2 regions of the Micromonospora yongxingensis genome follow, and region 1 is predicted to be linked to the other one. Evidence: riboswitches for the same ligand, from Rfam matches in the RefSeq annotation. Region 1 holds a riboswitch; the other holds the start of a gene.
What was found. A riboswitch is a leader RNA that binds a small molecule or an ion and turns the genes downstream of it on or off. The one in region 1 is predicted to bind thiamine pyrophosphate.

Region 1 (8,299 bases):
CCTTGAACCGGTCCAGCAGGTTCTGCATGTCCCGGAACGAGGTGGTGACGAAGAACCGGACCTCCGAGGTGGTCGTGTTGCCCGCCTTGTCGGTCGCGGTCACGGTCAGCTCGTGCAGGCCGAGCGGCAGCTCGTACATGGCCTGCAGGGTGCCGCTGGCGTACGGCCGGCCGTCCAGGTCGCCGACCACGCTCGCGATGCCCGAGGTCGGGTCGACGGCCTGCCAGGACACCCGGAGGTCCTGACTGTCCCCGTAGAGCTGGCCGTCGGCGATCCCGGACACCAGCAGCGTCGGCTTGGTGCCGTCGATGCGCAGCACCGCCGACTTGAGCGTCTCGGCGTTGCCCGCCTTGTCGGTGGCCCGGAACAGCAGCTCGTGCTGCCCGTCACCGGTCACCTCGACCGGCGTCGTGTACGGCGTCCACGCGCCACCGTCCAGCGACCACTCCACCGCCTTGACCCCGGAACCGGCATCGGTCGAGGTCAGCACGACGGGGATCGTCCCGTCGTGCCAGCCGGCGTCGTTCGCGGGAGCGAACGTCGCCGAGGTGACCGGCGCGGTGGCATCGATCTTGACCGTGACGGTCTTCGTCGACTCCACGTTGCCCGCCTCGTCGGTCGAGCGGAACCGCAGCTCGTGCTCGCCGTCGCCGCTGACCGCCACCGGAGCGGTGTAGTCCGTCCAGGTGGTGGCCCCGTCCAACTGGTACGCCGTCCCGGCCAACCCACTGCCGCCGGCCTCGTCGGCGCCGGTCAGCGTGACCGTCACCGGCCCCGTGTACCACCCGTCGGTCGGGGTGCCGGAGACCGCCGCCGTGGTCACCGGCGCGGTCGTGTCGGCCGCCTCGGTGCTGAGCCGGAAGTAGTCGAAACCGGCGGTCTTCGAGGCGGTCTGGTTGGCGCCGAGGGTGAACAGCCCGACCTTCGGGGTGGCCCCGACCGCGGCGTTGGTGAGCGCCGTCAACGCGGTCCAGGTCGTCCCGTCGGCCGAGTACGACGCGGTGAAGGTGTCGCCACTGCGGGCCAGCCGCAGGTACCACACCGCACCCGTCAGGTTCGCCGCCTCCGGCTGCGGGTTCTGGACCGCCCCGCCGATCTCGCTGCGGAACTCGATCCGCCGCGTCACCGGCTGACCGGCCTGGTTGTCCGCGATGTAGTCGAACTTCAGGTAGTTGTCGTCGTCGGCCTGCACGATGAGGCCGGCCTGCTGGTACTGCTCGTTCAGCAGGCTGCCGTCGACCTTCGTCTCCAGGGTCCAGTCGCCCGAGGGCGCGGTCTGGAGGATGAAGTTCTTCGGCCCGGTGTTGTCGCCGCCGTAGATGTCACCGTTGGGCACGTCGATGCGCAGCGCGCCACCGGTGACCCGGTAACCGTTCGGGTCCTCCCGCAGGATCGCGTTCCAGCGGCACTTGTCCAGCGTGCCACCGGTGAACTCGTCCGACGGGTCGACCGGGCCGGCCGGGGCGTCCGGCGTGACCTGGAACGAGTCGAAGGCCGCGTCGACCACCGGCGCCTCGGTCCCGCCGTTGAGGGCGAAGACCCCGATCCGCGGGTTGGTGATGCCGGCGAGCGCGGCCGAGCGGCCGGCCGGGGTGAAGGTCTGCCCGTCGGCCGAGACGGCCGCCGTCAGGTTCGTCCCGTCGCTGGTGATCCGCAGGTACACGGTGTCACCCGCCGGCGCGGCGACGCTGTCGGCAGCCTCGTTGCGAGGCGTGCCGGCCGTCTCCCGGATGAACTCCACCCGCCGGCTGCCGTTGTACAGCAGGTCCAGCTTGGCGTAGTTGTCGTCGTCGCCGTACACCAGCAGGCCGGCCTGCTGGTAGTTGGCCGTCACCGGCAGGGTGACCTTGGTGGTCATCTCCCAGGGGCCGGTCGGAGCCGCCTGGAGCACCAGGTTGGTGGCGTCGTTACGGGCGCCGTAGAGGTCACCCACCGCGGTGGGCAGCCGCAGCGCGCCACCGGAGACCGAGTAGAGCTGGTTCTCCCGCACCACGCTGGTCCACCGTGCCTTGTCGAGGCTGGTGCCGTTGAAGTCGTCCGAGCGCGCCCCGAAGCAGGACGTGTCCGGCGCGTCGACCCGTACCGGCACCGTGGCGTACGACTTGGCGCCCTTGCTGTCGGTCACCGTGAGGGTCGCGGTGAACGTGCCCGGGCTGGTGTACGTGTGGCTGGCGTCCACGGTGGTCGCCGTGCCGCCGTCACCGAAGTCCCAGGCGTACGTCAGCGGGGTGTCGCCCTCGGCGTCGGTGGCCGTGCCGTCGAACGCGACCGTGACCGGCGCGGTGCCGGTCGCCGGGCTGGCGGTGGCGCTCACCGTCGGCGGAGCGTTCTCGGTGACTCCTCGGCCGAGGAAGTCCATCCAGTTGACGTTGAGCAGCGACCCCGCGCCGCCGTTCGGGTCCCGGGCGACGAAGTACAGCGTGCCGCTTCCGGCGCCGGTCACCGGCGCGGTCACGTCCGTGTACGTCTGCCACCCGCCGGTGCCCGGCACGGTGGCCGTGGCGACCACCGGTCCGTCGACCGCTCCGACGCGGACCTCGATCCGGCCGCCGGAGACGGCCGATGCGGCCCGGAACCGGATGTCGGTGATGTTGGTCAGGTCCGCCGGGGCGAGCGACCACCAGTCGCCGTCCTCGATGAACCCGATGTTCTGGCCGCCACCGGCGGTGTCGGCGCTGGTCTCCCGCTGCACGCCCGGGTCCCCGCCGCCGGTGCTGACCGGCGCCCGCCCGGTGGCGGTGAAGAACTCGGCCTGCTTGCGCTTGGGCTGCAACTGCTCGATGGCCCGCCCGGTCAGCGGTCCGGCTCCGCCGTTGCCACCCTTGTCGGTGTACGTGGCCTCGAAGACCCCGAAGACGTTCGCCTCGGCGCCGTGCCCGGACGCCAGCGACGTCTGGACGGTGCCGGCGCAGCCGGTGTGCTGCTCCAGCGGGTGGGCGTGCTCGTCGTGACCGAGGAACACCTGGAGCTGCACCCGGTCGCAGTCGATCTGCCCGTCCTCCGGGTCGGTCACCTTGACCGTGTAGCGGACCTGGTCACCCCACTCGAAGAAACCGCCGTCCGGCGGGAACTCGATGGTCACCGTCGGTGCGGTGTTGCCCACGGTGACCGGGACGTTGGCGACCGCGGTACGGCCCTTCGGGTTGGTCACGGTGAGCTGGGCGGTGAAGTTGCCCGCCGTGGCGTAGGTGTGCGTCGGGTTCGCCTCGGTCGAGGTCTGCCCGTCGCCGAAGGTCCAGGCGTAGGTGAGCGTGCCACCGTCCGGGTCCCGCGAGCCGGCGCTGGAGAAGGTGACGGTCAACGGTGCCGCACCCGAGGTCGGGGTGGCGCTCGCCGCCGCGATCGGTGCGCGGTCGCCGGCGATGTAGTCGATCCGGTAGACGCCGGAGTTGTCGTTGTTGCCGCCGAAGCCGCTGCCCCACTCGATCAGGTACAGCGCTCCGTCCGGGCCGAACTCGAAGTCCATCGGCCGGATCATGCTCATGCCGGTGAGCAGCTGGTTGATGTCCACCAACGACTTGCCGTCGTCGGTCACCTGCATGGTGTACATCTTGTTCTGGTTCCACTCGCCCAGCAGCGCCTTGCCGTCGTAGTACGCCGGCCACTTCCGGTCGGAGTCGAGGTCCGCGTCGTACCGGTAGACCGGGCCGCCCATCGGGGCGCCACCGCCGCCGATCTCCGGGTACCGCGCGTCACCGGCGTAGCCGTAGTCGACGGTGGCCGGGATGGCCGGCGGGAGGTTGGTCAGGCCCGTGTTGTTGGGCGAGTTGTTCACCGGCGCCGCGCAGTCGAACTTCGCACCGCTCGGGCCGGAGGGGAAGGTGAAGTCGTTGTACGCCTCGTTGGTGCCGGTGCAGTACGGCCAGCCGTAGTTGCCCGGGGTGCCGACGATGTTCCACTCGACCAGGCCGCGGGGGCCCCGGGTCGGGTTGTCCGCGTTGGCGTCCGGCCCGTAGTCGGCGACGTAGAGGGTGTTGCTGCCCGGGTCGATGCCGATCCGGAACGGGTTGCGGAAGCCCATCGCGTAGATCTCGGGACGGGTCTTCTCGGTGCCCGACGGGAAGAGGTTGCCGGCCGGGACGGTGTACGTGCCGTCGTCCTCCGGGTGGATCCGGATCACCTTGCCGCGCAGGTCGTTGGTGTTGCCGGAGGTACGCTGCGCGTCGAAGTCCTGACGGCCCGGCCGCTCGTCGAGCGGCGCGTACGAGCTGGACTCGAACGGGTTGGTGTTGTCACCGGTGGCCAGGTAGAGGTTGCCGTTGCCGTCGAAGGCCATGCTGCCGCCGGCGTGGCAGCAGGTGTTGCGCTGCGTGTCGACCCGCAGCACCTGCTTCTCGCTGGCCGGGTCGATGGTGTCGCCGGTCACCGTGAACCGGGACAGCACGTTGCGCGCGATGCCGTCGTTCGGGGCGTAGTAGAGGTAGACCCACTTGTTGGTGGCGAAGTCCGGGTCCAGCCGGATGCCGATGAGGCCGTCCTCGTTGCCGGTGAAGACGTCGAGGTCGACGGCCGTGACGGTGTTGCCGGTGTCCGGCTTGACGATCTGCACCCGGCCGTCGCGCTCGACGTAGAAGACCCGCCCGTCCGGGGCGATGTCCAGCTCCATCGGGTTGCTGGTGTTGCTGTCCAGCGTCACCTTCTCGAAGCTGGCGGTCTTCGAGGCGCCGCAGTCGGCGTCGGCCACGCCCGCGGCGGTCCGGATGCCGCCGAGCAGGTGGCTGAGGAACTCCGGCTCCGCGTACGACTCGCGGGTGTGCCCGCCACCGGTGTACCAGGAGCGACCGCCGTCGAAGTCCTGGCACCAGGCGATCGGGTGGTCGGCACCCATCGCACCGGCGCCCGGGGTGTAGCTCTTCTCGTCCAGGCTGGCCAGCACGTGCACGTCCGGCCGCGGGTTGGTCTGGTAGTTGTACCACTCGTCGAACCGGGACCAGCGGTCCGGCAGTTCGCTGGTGGAGGGGTGGGCGTGGTCCTCCACCTTGACGGTGGCCTGCTGGTTGGCCGGGTGGTTGGCGAAGTACGCGCCGACCAGGTCGCCGTACCAGGCCCAGCTGTACTCGGTGTCCGAGGCGGCGTGGATGCCGACGTAGCCGCCCCCGGCGCGTACGTAGCGCTCGAACGCCGCCTGCTGCTCGGCGTTCAGCACGTCGCCCGTGGTGGAGAGCCAGATCACGGCCTTGTACCTGGCCAGGTTGGCGTCGGTGAACGCGCCGCCGTCCTCCGAGTTGTCCACAGTGAACCCGTTGGCGGCGCCGAGTTGCTGGATGGCGGCGACGCCGGTGGGGATGGAGTCGTGCCGGAAGCCGGCGGTCTTGGAGAAGACCAGGACGGAGAAGGGTTCGTCAGCGGCGGCCCTGGGCGCCTTCGGCACCACCTGGCTGACCGGGGTCGCGGCGTGCGCGTCTCGCGGCGGCACCTGCGCGGCGGCCGGTGCCGCCTGTGCGGGTGCTCCGAACAGGGTTGTCGAGGCGAGGGCGAGGGAGATGAGGGTCGCGGTGATGGGTACTCGGGCACGACGAGATGGGGACACGCCGCCTCCTATGTCTCGGTGGACAGGGATCGCGGGGGCCGGCTCGCCGAAGACCGTCCCAGATGGAGCTGGTGCGGGTGCCGTGCCAGGGCGCCCACGCCAGCATTTTTGTCGAATCGCTGAACAAATTAATTCTGCTGGATCAATGTCCGGCAAGATGCCGGCGGGTAACGGTTCTGCAACGGCAGGCGACATTCCGAACAGGACCGCATGAAGCGCCCAGCGGATCTCGTCGCGCGTCGGGATCGAGGCCCGTCGGTCCCGCCCACCCCAGCCTTGGCAGACCGGCGGAACTGTCGTACGGTGACACGCAAGTAACCCACGGGAGCCCGGTGTACCGGGCTGAGAGGGGGGCTGACAGCCCCCGACCGTCGAACCTGATCCGGGTAATGCCGGCGCAGGGAGGAGAGTTGCCGTGCCGTCCCTTGGGCGACTGCATCTGATCACCGACACCCGACCCGGGCGGGACCCGCTCACCGTGGTCCGGGCCGCCCTCACGGCAGCCCGCGCCGACCTGGTCGTGCAGGTCCGCGTCGAGGACTCCGCCACCGACCGCGAGGCGTACGACCTGGCCCGCCGGGTGCTGGCGCTCTGCGCGCCGTACGGGGCGAACTGTCTGGTCAATGATCGGCTGCACGTGGCGTTGGCGGTGGGCGCCGCCGGCGGGCACGTCGGGGCCGACGACCTGCCGGTCGCCGCCGCCCGCCGGGTGCTCGGCCCCACCGGCGTGCTGGGAGCCACCGCCCGCGCGCCGGAGACGGCGATCGAGGCGGTCACCGCCGGAGCCAGCTACCTGGGCGTCGGGCCGTGCCACGCCACCGACACCAAGTCCGGGCTGCCCGACCCGATCGGTCCGGCAGGGGTACGCGCGGTTACCGGCGCCGTCGACGTGCCCGTCATCGCGATCGGCGGGGTGACCGCCGCCCGGGTGGCCGCGCTACGGGACGCCGGGGCGTACGGGGTGGCGGTCGTCGGCGCGGTCTCCGCTGCCGCCGACCCGGCCCGGGCCACCACCGAGCTGCTCCGGGCGCTGACGTGCTGACCGGCCGGTCCCCGTCGACGTCATCGGACGACCGGGCCCGGCCGGACGTGGCGGTGGTGGGGGCGGGGCCGATCGGCCTGGCGGTCGCCTGGCGGTGCGCCGCCCGAGGGCTGCGGGTGGTCGTGCACGATCCGGCCCCCGGCTCGGGGGCGTCGGCCGTTGCGGCCGGCATGCTCTCCCCGGTCGCCGAGGCGTACTTCGGTGAACGGCAGCTCACCGCGTTGCTGCTGGCGTCCGCAGCGCTGTGGCCGGCGTTCGCCGCCGAGCTGACCGAGGCCACCGGCGCGGAGCTCGGCTACCGGACCGACGGCACCCTGGTGGTGGGGCTCACCGGCGACGACCTGGCCGAGGCGCGGCGGCTCTGGGCGTACCAACAGGAGTTGGGCCTGCCGGTGACGCCGCTGCGTCCCACCGAGCTGCGCGACCACGAGCCGGCGCTCGCGCCCCGGGTGCGCGGTGGCGCGCTCGCGCCCACCGACCACCAGGTCGACCCCCGGTTGCTGGTGCCGGCGCTGCGCACGGCCGCCCGGCGGGCCGGCGCGGTGCTCGTGTCGCAACCCGTCCGGCACCTCGGCGAGGTGGACGCCCGGGTCACCGTGGTCGCCGCCGGCTGCGGCGCCGCCGCCCTCACCGGCCTGCCCGTGCGGCCCGTGAAGGGTCAGATCCTCCGGCTGCGGGCGCCCGGCGGCGTCGCGCCGGGCTTCCGGCACGTGATCCGGGGGTACGCCGACGGCGAGCCCGTCTACCTGGTGCCCCGCGCCGACGGGGAGGTGGTGCTCGGCGCGACGGTCGAGGAACGGTCGGACACCACCGTCACCGCCGGTGCCGTGCAGCGGCTGCTCCGCGCGGGCGTCGACCTGCTCCCGGAGCTGGCGGAGTACGACCTGGTCGAGGCGGTCGCCGGGCTGCGCCCGGGCACCCCGGACAACGCGCCCATCCTCGGGCCGCTGCCCGGCCGGCCGGACGTGCTGGCCGCCACCGGACACCACCGGCACGGCATCGTGCTCACCCCGGTCACCGCCGACCTGATCGCCGACCTGGTGACCACCGGCGTGCCCGATCCGCTGCTCGCGCCCTTCCGGCCCGACCGGTTCGGCAGCGACGCCCCGGCTTCCGTCGGCGCGGCCGGTTCCGGTGCGCCGGCCGGGGCCGACGGGCCCGATTCGACGATGGAGGAGGACCGGTGGAGCTGACGGTGAACGGGGCCGGGCGCAACGTCCCGGGTGGCGCTTCGGTGGCCGACCTCGTCCGCGACATCACCCCCGAGCAGCGCGGGGTGGCGGTCGCGGTCAACGGCGAGGTGGTGCCCCGGGCTGGCTGGCCGGCCACGGTGCTGCGCGACGGTGACCGTGTCGAGGTGCTCACCGCCGCGCAGGGCGGGTGAGCGGGATGCCGTTCGAGCTGGGTGGGGCGACGTTCACCTCGCGGCTGATCCTCGGCACCGGCGGCGCCGCGAACCTGCACGTGCTGGAGCAGGCGATCCGCGCGTCGGGCACCGAACTGGTCACTCTGGCGCTGCGCCGCGTCGACACCGCCCCCGGGTCCGCGGGCGGGCTGCTGGAACTGCTGGACGGGTGCGGGGTACGCCTGCTGCCGAACACCGCCGGCTGCCACACCGCCACCGAGGCGGTGAAGGTGGCCCGGCTCGCCAGGGACGCGTTCGACACCGACTGGGTCAAGCTGGAGGTGATCGGCGACGAGCGGACGCTGCTGCCCGACGGGGTGGA
Region 2 (8,299 bases), on a different contig from region 1:
ACTGCGCAGCGGTGAGATCGCCGAGCTGGCCACCGGGGAGCCGGCGCTGACCTGGGCGCCGACGCCCTCCGACACCGGGCAGCGTGCCTGGTGACCGCGTCCGCCCCCTCGGTCGACCTGCGCCGGGCGGAGGACCGCTTCGCCACCCGGATCTCCTGGCTGGACTCCAAGCACTCCTTCTCGTTCTCCCGGCACTACGACCCGGCCAACACCCACCACGGTCTGCTGCTGGTCAACAACGACGACGTGGTCCGCCCGGGTGCCGGCTTCGAGACCCACCCGCACCAGGACATGGAGATCGTCACCTGGGTGCTGCGCGGGTCCCTCGTACACCAGGACTCCACCGGCCACTCCGGGGTCATCTACCCAGGGCTCGCCCAGCGGATGAGCGCCGGCACCGGCATCCTGCACTCGGAGAAGAACGACGCCTGGCGGCTCAACAACCTGGAACCGCACAGCGATCCGGTGCACTTCGTGCAGATGTGGGTGCTCCCCGACGAGGAGGGCGTCGACCCCGGCTACGAGCAGCTGGAGATCGAGGACGAGCTGCTGCGCGGGGGCCTCGTGCCGATCGCCTCCGGGATGGACCGCTACGACGGCGCGTCCGCCATCCGGATCCGCAACCGCTACGCCACCCTGCACGCCGCGCGGCTCGGCTCCGGCGACGAGATCACCCTGCCCGACGCGCCCTACGTGCACCTCTACGTGCCCAACGGCACGGTGACCCTGGAGGGCAGCGGCCCCCTCGGCACCGGCGACGCGGCCCGGCTCACCAGCACCGGCGGCCGGCGGGTCACCGCGGACGAGCCGGCCGAGATCCTGGTCTGGGAGATGCACGCCACCATCGCCTGACCCCACCCCGGGTGGGGCGAGGCCAGGCGTCCGCCGTCAGGCCGGCGATTCGGTGCGGTCACCCGCCCAGGTGGTGTGGAACGAGCCCTCGCGGTCGACGCGCTGGTAGGTGTGCGCGCCGAAGTTGTCCCGCAGGCCCTGGATCAGCGCGGCGGGCAGCCGTTCGGCGCGCAGCGCGTCGAAGTACGCCAGCGACGACGAGAACGCCGGCGTCGGCACCCCCGCCCGGACCGCGTCGGCCACCACGCGCCGCCAGCTCGGCACACCGGCACCGACCGCGTCGGCGAAGTACGGCGCCACCAGCAGCGTCGGCAGGTCGGGCTGCTCGTCGTACGCCTCCCGGATCCGGTTCAGGAACCGGGCCCGGATGATGCAGCCGCCCCGCCAGATCGTTGCCGTGCCGCCGAGGTCGATGTTCCAGTCGTACTCCTGGCTGCCGGCGCGGATGTGGTCGAAGCCCTGCGCGTACGCGACGATCTTCGAGGCGAGCAGCGCGCGGCGGACGTCCTCGATGAACGCCTCCCGGTCGGCCACCTGCCACTTCTCACCGGCGTCGGGAAACGCCCGGTGGGCCGCCGCACGCTGGTCCACGTGCCCGGACAGGGAACGCGCGAAGGTCGCCTCGGCGATCCCGGTGATCGGGATGCCGAGGTCGAGTGCGCTCTGCACGGTCCACCGCCCGGTGCCCTTCTGCTCGGCCCGGTCCTGCACCACGTCCACGAACGGCCGGCCGGAGTCGGCGTCCCGGTGCGCCAGCACGTCCGCGGTGATCTCGATGAGGAAGGACTCCAGCTCGCCGTCGTTCCAGTTGCGGAAGATCTCCGCGATCTCCGCCGGCTCGGCGTCCAGGCCGGCCCGGAGCAGGTCGTACGCCTCGGCGATCAGCTGCATGTCGGCGTACTCGATGCCGTTGTGCACCATCTTGACGAAGTGCCCGGCGCCGTCCGGCCCGACGTGCATGCAGCACGGGACTCCGTCCACGTGGGCGGAGATCTTCTCGAACATCGGCCCGAGCTTCGCGTACGACTCGGCGGAACCGCCCGGCATGATGCTCGGCCCGAGCAGTGCGCCCTCCTCGCCCCCGGAGACGCCGGTGCCGACGAAGTGCAGACCGTGCGTGCGCAACGCCTCCTCCCGGCGGCGCGTGTCGGCGAAGTGGGCGTTGCCGCAGTCGACGACGATGTCGCCCTCCTCCAGCAGCGGCACCAGTTCGTCGATCACCGCGTCCGTGGGCGCACCGGCCTTGACCATCACGATCACCGCGCGGGGCCGCTCCAGCGACGCCACGAAGTCGGCCATCGACTCACCGGGCACGAACGTGCCCTCGTCGCCGTGCTCGGCGATCAGGCTGCGCGTGCGTTCGGGCGAGCGGTTGTGCACCGCCACCGTGAAGCCGTTGCGGGCCAGGTTGCGGGCCAGATTGCGACCCATCACCGCCAGCCCGGTCACGCCGATCTGCGCCGTCGCCTGCTCAGCCATCCGTGCCGCCACCTCTCACCGTCGCACTGCCGTGCTGCGACCGTATCGCGGTGCGCGGCGGTGCGGGCGGCGTCGTCGACAGCCGGTGACCCACCGGTGGCGCTCAGCCCCGGGCCAGCCGATCCTCCACGTGGGCCACCTTCGCGGTGAGGGCGTCGGTCACTCCCGGACGGATGTCGGCCTTGAGCACCACACTCACCCGGGGTGCCTGCGCGCCCACCACGTCGACGGCCCGCTTCACCACCGCCATCACCTCGTCCCACTCGCCCTCGACGGTGGTGAACATGGCATCCGTCCGGTTGGGCAGACCCGACTCGCGGACCACCCGCACCGCCTCGGCCACCAGGTCACCGACGGACTCACCGACACCGAGCGGGGTAATCGAGAACGCGATCAGCATGCCGCCGATGGTGCCAGGAAAACCGGATGCGCCGCCGCCCACCCACGCGATAGCGTGCCGGCATGCGTAAGTGACGCCCCACCTCCGAGCCGGCCCGCAGCCCCGCGCCGCGGTCCGTGCGCTCCCGGGCGTCCCGCATTCTCCACCGCCGTGTGGCGGTGCTGGCGCTGTCGATCCCGGTGAGCAGTCCCTTCCCGATTCGACTGTCGCGCCGCGACGGTCACCAGTCGAGCCGACCGGCCCCGGAGCGCGGGACCGGCAGTGACGGTCGGCACCGAAGGAGGCCCGGATGCCCGCGAGGCGCAAACCGAAGAGGTCCCGTACCACCACACCCACGCCCGCCGGCGCAGACCCGGCGGCCGGCCATGACGCGCTCCTACCAACCCGCCCCGCCGTGGGTCTCGCGGTCGAACCGGCGCTCCTGGTCGAGCCGGCTCTTCCGACAGCGTTGGGTGAGCCGGCAGTGCTGGTCGAGCCGCCGCTGCCGGCGGTGCTGAATCAGTCGGCTCTGCCGGCGGCGGTGCCGGGTGAGCTGGTGCCGCCGGTCGACGTGCCGGCGGTGGTCGACGCGCCGGTGGTGGCAGACCTGTCGAAGGTGGCTGGGCGACCGAAGGCACCGACGGCCGGACCGCCGCAGGGTGGCGGGACGCGCTCGGCCGGCGGACGTGGCCAACAAGCTGGCCAGAGCCGCCGCTACGCCTTCCGCCGCAGCTGACCGACCCGCACCACCCGGCGGCGCTGTCCCCGGGGTTGCGGAGGTGAGGCAGCACCAACACGGATGGTGCTGCCTCACCGCCCCGCGAAGCAGCACCATCCCTGATGGTGTGCGGATCATGCCGGCGCGGCGACTCAGCCGATCAGGGGGCGGAAGGTTCCGAGGAGGATGCTCGTGGCCAGGGCGGTGGCGGCCAGCGCGGCGGCTGCGGCGATGAGCAGGGTGTCCGCGCGGGTGAAGGGCTGGCGGCGGGCCACCGTGCGCGGGGTGCCGGCGTCGAAGCCGCGCGCGTCCATGGCCACGGCCAACCGGGTGCCCCGGCGGATCGCACCGACCAGCAGGGCGAACGCGGTCGAGGTGAACAGCCGCAGCTTCGCCACCGGGTTGCGGCCCGCGTCGACGCCCCGAGCACGCCGGGCCATGCTGATCATCTGCCACTCCTGACCGAGCAGCGGCACCAGCCGGAACGCGGCCAGCGCCCCGATGGCGAACCGGGCCGGTGCCTTCGCGTTCTGGATCAGCGCGTCGGCCAGGTCGGTGGGGTCGGTGGTGGCGAAGACGATCACGCCGGGCAGGGCCACCGCCAGCACCCGCAGCACCAGGCCGAGCGCGGTGAGCAGCACTCCGGTGGTCACCAGCACCGGTCCCACGTCCAGCAGGACCCGGCCGGACCGGTCGGCGGCGAAGAGCACCAGCGTGATCAGGATGCCAGCGGCGCTGACCAGCAGCGGCCAGGCCCGCCGGGCCAGCACCCGGTAGCGGATGCCGAACAGCGGCAGCACGGCGAGTTCGACCGCGATGGCGATCGCCGGGGCCACCGGGTCGAGGGTGGCCAGCAGGGTGAACGAGAACACCAGTGCGGCGGCCACCTTCGCCACCGGGTTGCGGCGGGCCAGCGGCGCACCGGGCGCGGCGACCGGCTCGATGCTGATCATCGGGTGTCGTCCCGGCTGGTCACGGTCGCTCCAGGGTGACGGTGCGGTCGGCGAGCGCGGCGACGAAGTCCACGTCGTGGGTGACCGTCACGACGCCGTGCCCGGCGTCGCGCAAGTCGGCGAAGAGGTCGACCAACTCCCGCCAGGTGCGTCGGTCCTGGCCGAAGGTGGGTTCGTCGCAGATCAGCAGACGGGGCGCCGTGGCCAGGGCCGTCGCCACGCTCAGCCTCCGCGCCTCGCCACCGGAGAGGGTGTACGGGTTGGCGGCGGCGAGCCGGTCCAGCCGCAGCCGGTCCAGCAGCCCGGCCACGGTGTCGTTGACCGCCGCCTCCGGCTGGCCGGTCCGGCGCGGGCCGAGGGCCAACTCGTCGAAGACGGTGCTGGTGACGAACTGGTGCTCCGGATCCTGGAAGACCGACCCGATCCGCCGGGCGAGCGCGGGTGCCCGCCACCGGTGCGGGGGAGTGCGCCGATCCGCCCCGGCCAGCTCGGCGGACGCGGTGACCCGCCCCGTGCCCGGCCGGAGCAGCCCGCCCAGCAGCAGAGCCAGGGTCGACTTGCCGGCCCCGTTGGGTCCGCGTACGGCGAGCGCCTCCCCGGCGCGTACCGCCAGGTCGGTGGCGCCCAGCCGGGGCGGCAGGCCGAGCCCCTCGGCGGTGAGCAACAACTCCCCCGGGGTGGTGGTCGCCGGCCGGGGCGCGATGGGGTGACCAGGCACCCAGACGCCCTCGGCGGCGAGCGCGGCCCCGTGCGTGGCGAAGACCTTCCCGGGCGGGCCGTCCGCGCGGACCCCGCCGCCGGGCTCCAGAACGACGACCCGGTCGACCAGCGGCAGCGCCTCGGCGACCCGGTGCTCGACCAGGATCAGCGTGGTGTCGGCGTCCAACGCGCCGGCCACCGCGCGCCGGACCAGGGTGGCGCCGGCAGGGTCGAGGTTGGCGGTGGGCTCGTCGAGCAGCAGAAGGCCGGGGCGCAGCGCCAGCGCACCGGCGAGGGCGAGGCGTTGCTGCTCGCCGCCGGAGAGCGCGGCGGTGTTCCGTTCCCGGGAGTACGGGAAGCCGACCCGGTGCAGCGCCTCGTCCACCCGGGGCCAGATCTCACCGGCCGGTACCCCCCGGTTCTCCAGCCCGAACGCGACGTCGTCGCCGCAGCGGGCCATCACCAGCTGGGTCTCCGGGTCCTGGAAGACGATGCCGACGCGTTCCCGCGCCTTGCGGGGGTCGAGGCCGTCGATCTCGACGGTGCCCTCCTGCTCGCCGGAGTCCTCCGGCAGCAGCCCGGCCAGCGCGCTCAGCAGGGTGCTCTTGCCAGCCCCCGACGGCCCCAGCAGCAACACCCGCTCGCCCGCCTCGACCCGCAGGTCCACACCGCGTACCGCCCAGGCCCGCCGCCCGGCGTGCCGCCACCCAAACCCCCGCAGCAGTACCCCGCTCACCAACCCCCACCCCTCCCTCCCGTGCCGGCCGCCCGTGTTCCGGTCGTTGATCAAGAGGTCTGCGTCAGTTGGCCGCCCTTCGTTGACGCAAACCTCTTGATCAACGAAGGGGGTGGGGGTGGGGGGTGTGGGGTGGGGTTAGATGGCCGCGCGTTCGCGGCCTACCGGGAAGCGGTCGAGGACGCCGGTGTTGGCCAGGGCGCGGGTGAGCAGCCAACCGCCGGCGCCGGCGATGAGCGTGGCGCTGACGATGGTGAGCAGCGCGTACGGGATGCGGTAGTCGCCGAGCGCGTAGTCGACGTTCCAGACGAAGAAGTCGAACAGCGCGGCGCTGAGCCCGGTCAGCGCGCCGGCGAGCACCGCGGTCGGCAGCCGGAACGACCGGTACCGGAAGGCCGCGAAGGCCAGCTCGGCGCCGATGCCCTGCACGATGCCCTGCGGGATCACCGTGCCGGCCCACTGGCTGCCCAACAGGGCGGAGAGGACCGCGGCCACCGTCTCGCAGTAGAGCGCGGCGCCGGGCTTGCGGATGACCAGCCCACCGAGCACGGCCGGCATCAGCCAGACACCGTAGAGCACGGTCTGCGCCGGCGGGAAGAAGGCGAACGCACCCTCGGTGGCGCTCCAGACCAGGCCCCAGGCCCAGAAGATGACGCCGAAGGCGACCGCGATCACCGAGGCGACCACGATGTCGATGGTGCGCCAGCGGTTGGTGTCGCTGTGGTTCATGTGGATGCTCCCAGTCCAGAGTGCGAACCAGGAGAAGACGCACGCCGCACGCCCGGTTGGCACCGGACGGCGGCGCGGCTGGAGGTCGACCGAACTCCCTGCGCTGGCATTACCCAGATCAGGTTCGAGGGTCTGCGGGCGTGCCCGCACTCTCAGCGCTGTGCGCTCCCCTGTCGGATGTGAAGTTGTCTCGCTGACGCTAGCACCGTGCAGGGTCACCGGCCCAGCAGGGCGACCGCCACCTTGGCGTACGGTCAGCCGGCGCTGCGCTGGGTAGTCTGACGATCATGCGGGTCGACGCGCGAGGTCTCACGTTCGAGGTACACACCGGTGGTCCGTCGGGCGGGGCGCCCGTCCTGCTGCTACACGGCTTCCCCCAGCACTCCGGGGAGTGGGACGAGGTCGTCCCGACGCTGCACACCGCCGGGCTGGCCACGTACGCGCTCGACCAGCGCGGCTACTCTCCCGGCGCCCGGCCGGCGGCGGTCGCCGAGTACCGGATCCCCGAGCTGGTCGCCGACGTGGTGGCCGTGCTCGACGCGCTCGGCCTGGACGCCGTCCACCTGGTCGGCCACGACTGGGGCGCCGTCGTGGCCTGGGCGGTGGCCGCCGTGCACCCCGAGCGGGTCCGCACGCTGACCGCGGTGTCCGTACCCCATCCGGCGGCCATGGCGCACGCGCTCGCCAACGACGGGCAGCAGAAGGCCCGCTCGTCGTACATCGCGCTGTTCCGCAAGGAGGAGAAGGCCGAGAAGATGCTGCTGGCGTGGAACGCGACCGCGCTGCGCAAGCTCCTCGGCGGGGTGGGCGACGCGACCCGGGTGGACCGCTACGCGGACCCGATGCGCGAGCCGGGCGCGCTCACCGCCGCCCTGAACTGGTACCGGGCGATGTCCCGCGCCGACCTGGCCGCCGTCGGCCCGGTCGCGGTGCCGACCACGTACGTCTGGAGTGACCGCGACATCGCCATCGGCCGGACCGCCGCCGAGGCGTGCGCTGAGAACGTCACCGGCGATTACCGCTTCATCCAGCTGCCCGGGGTGAGTCACTGGATTCCGGACGCCGCGCCCGGCCCGCTGGCCGAGGCGATCCTGGCCCGGGTCGCCGGCTCGGCCTGAGCCGCGCCACGCAACGAGGAGGACCACCGTGACGACGGACGCCAGCGCGCCGGGCACCCGACGGACACTCGCCGCGCAGCTTCGGCTGCTGGGCGTACGCCCAGGGGCGACGCTGCTGGTGCACGCCGGGCTGCGCTCGCTGGGCTACGTGTGCGGCGGGCCGCAGGCGGTGGCGCTCGCCCTGCGCGACGTCCTCGGCCCGGACGGCACGATCGTGGTGCCCACCCACACGCCGGACAACAGCGACCCCGCCGAGTGGCGCAACCCGCCGGTACCGGTGGACTGGTGGCCGCTGATCCGCGCGGAGATGCCCGGTTTCGACCCGGCGGTCACGCCGAGCCGGTGCATGGGGGTGTTCGCCGAGACGATCCGCTGCTGGCCCGGCGCGCTGCGCAGCTCGCATCCGCAGGTGTCGTTCGCCGCGCTCGGGCCGGCCGCCGAACAGGTGGTGGGCGGGCACGCCAGGGCCGACATGCTCGGTGAGGGCTCTCCGCTGGCACGGCTCTACGAGCTGGACGCCGACGTGCTGCTCCTCGGCGTGGACCACGGGGTGAACACCTCACTGCACCTGGCCGAGTACCGCCGGCCGGGCCCGCCCCGGGAGCGGGTCGGGGCGGCGGTGCGCACCGCCGACGG

Region 2: another riboswitch for thiamine pyrophosphate. It lies ahead of ACTWLT_RS24600 (ECF transporter S component); the one in region 1 lies ahead of thiE (thiamine phosphate synthase).

The regions. Positions count from the first base shown of each region.
Region 1 covers NZ_JBQXEO010000001.1:557,874-566,172, forward strand. The annotation lists gene ACTWLT_RS02740 (ThuA domain-containing protein) at 1-5,530, opposite strand, end outside; TPP riboswitch at 5,842-5,951, shown strand; gene thiE (thiamine phosphate synthase) at 5,946-6,572, shown strand; gene thiO (glycine oxidase ThiO) at 6,566-7,765, shown strand; gene thiS (sulfur carrier protein ThiS) at 7,756-7,956, shown strand; gene ACTWLT_RS02760 (thiazole synthase) at 7,953-8,299, shown strand, end outside.
Region 2 covers NZ_JBQXEO010000023.1:87,157-95,455, forward strand. The annotation lists gene ACTWLT_RS24565 (thioredoxin reductase) at 1-94, shown strand, start outside; gene ACTWLT_RS24570 (pirin family protein) at 91-852, shown strand; gene gnd (NADP-dependent phosphogluconate dehydrogenase) at 889-2,331, opposite strand; gene ACTWLT_RS24580 (MTH1187 family thiamine-binding protein) at 2,435-2,731, opposite strand; gene ACTWLT_RS24585 (hypothetical protein) at 3,021-3,446, shown strand; gene ACTWLT_RS24590 (energy-coupling factor transporter transmembrane component T family protein) at 3,581-4,381, opposite strand; gene ACTWLT_RS24595 (ABC transporter ATP-binding protein) at 4,401-5,816, opposite strand; gene ACTWLT_RS24600 (ECF transporter S component) at 5,955-6,545, opposite strand; TPP riboswitch at 6,623-6,727, opposite strand; gene ACTWLT_RS24605 (alpha/beta fold hydrolase) at 6,833-7,663, shown strand; gene ACTWLT_RS24610 (AAC(3) family N-acetyltransferase) at 7,692-8,299, shown strand, end outside.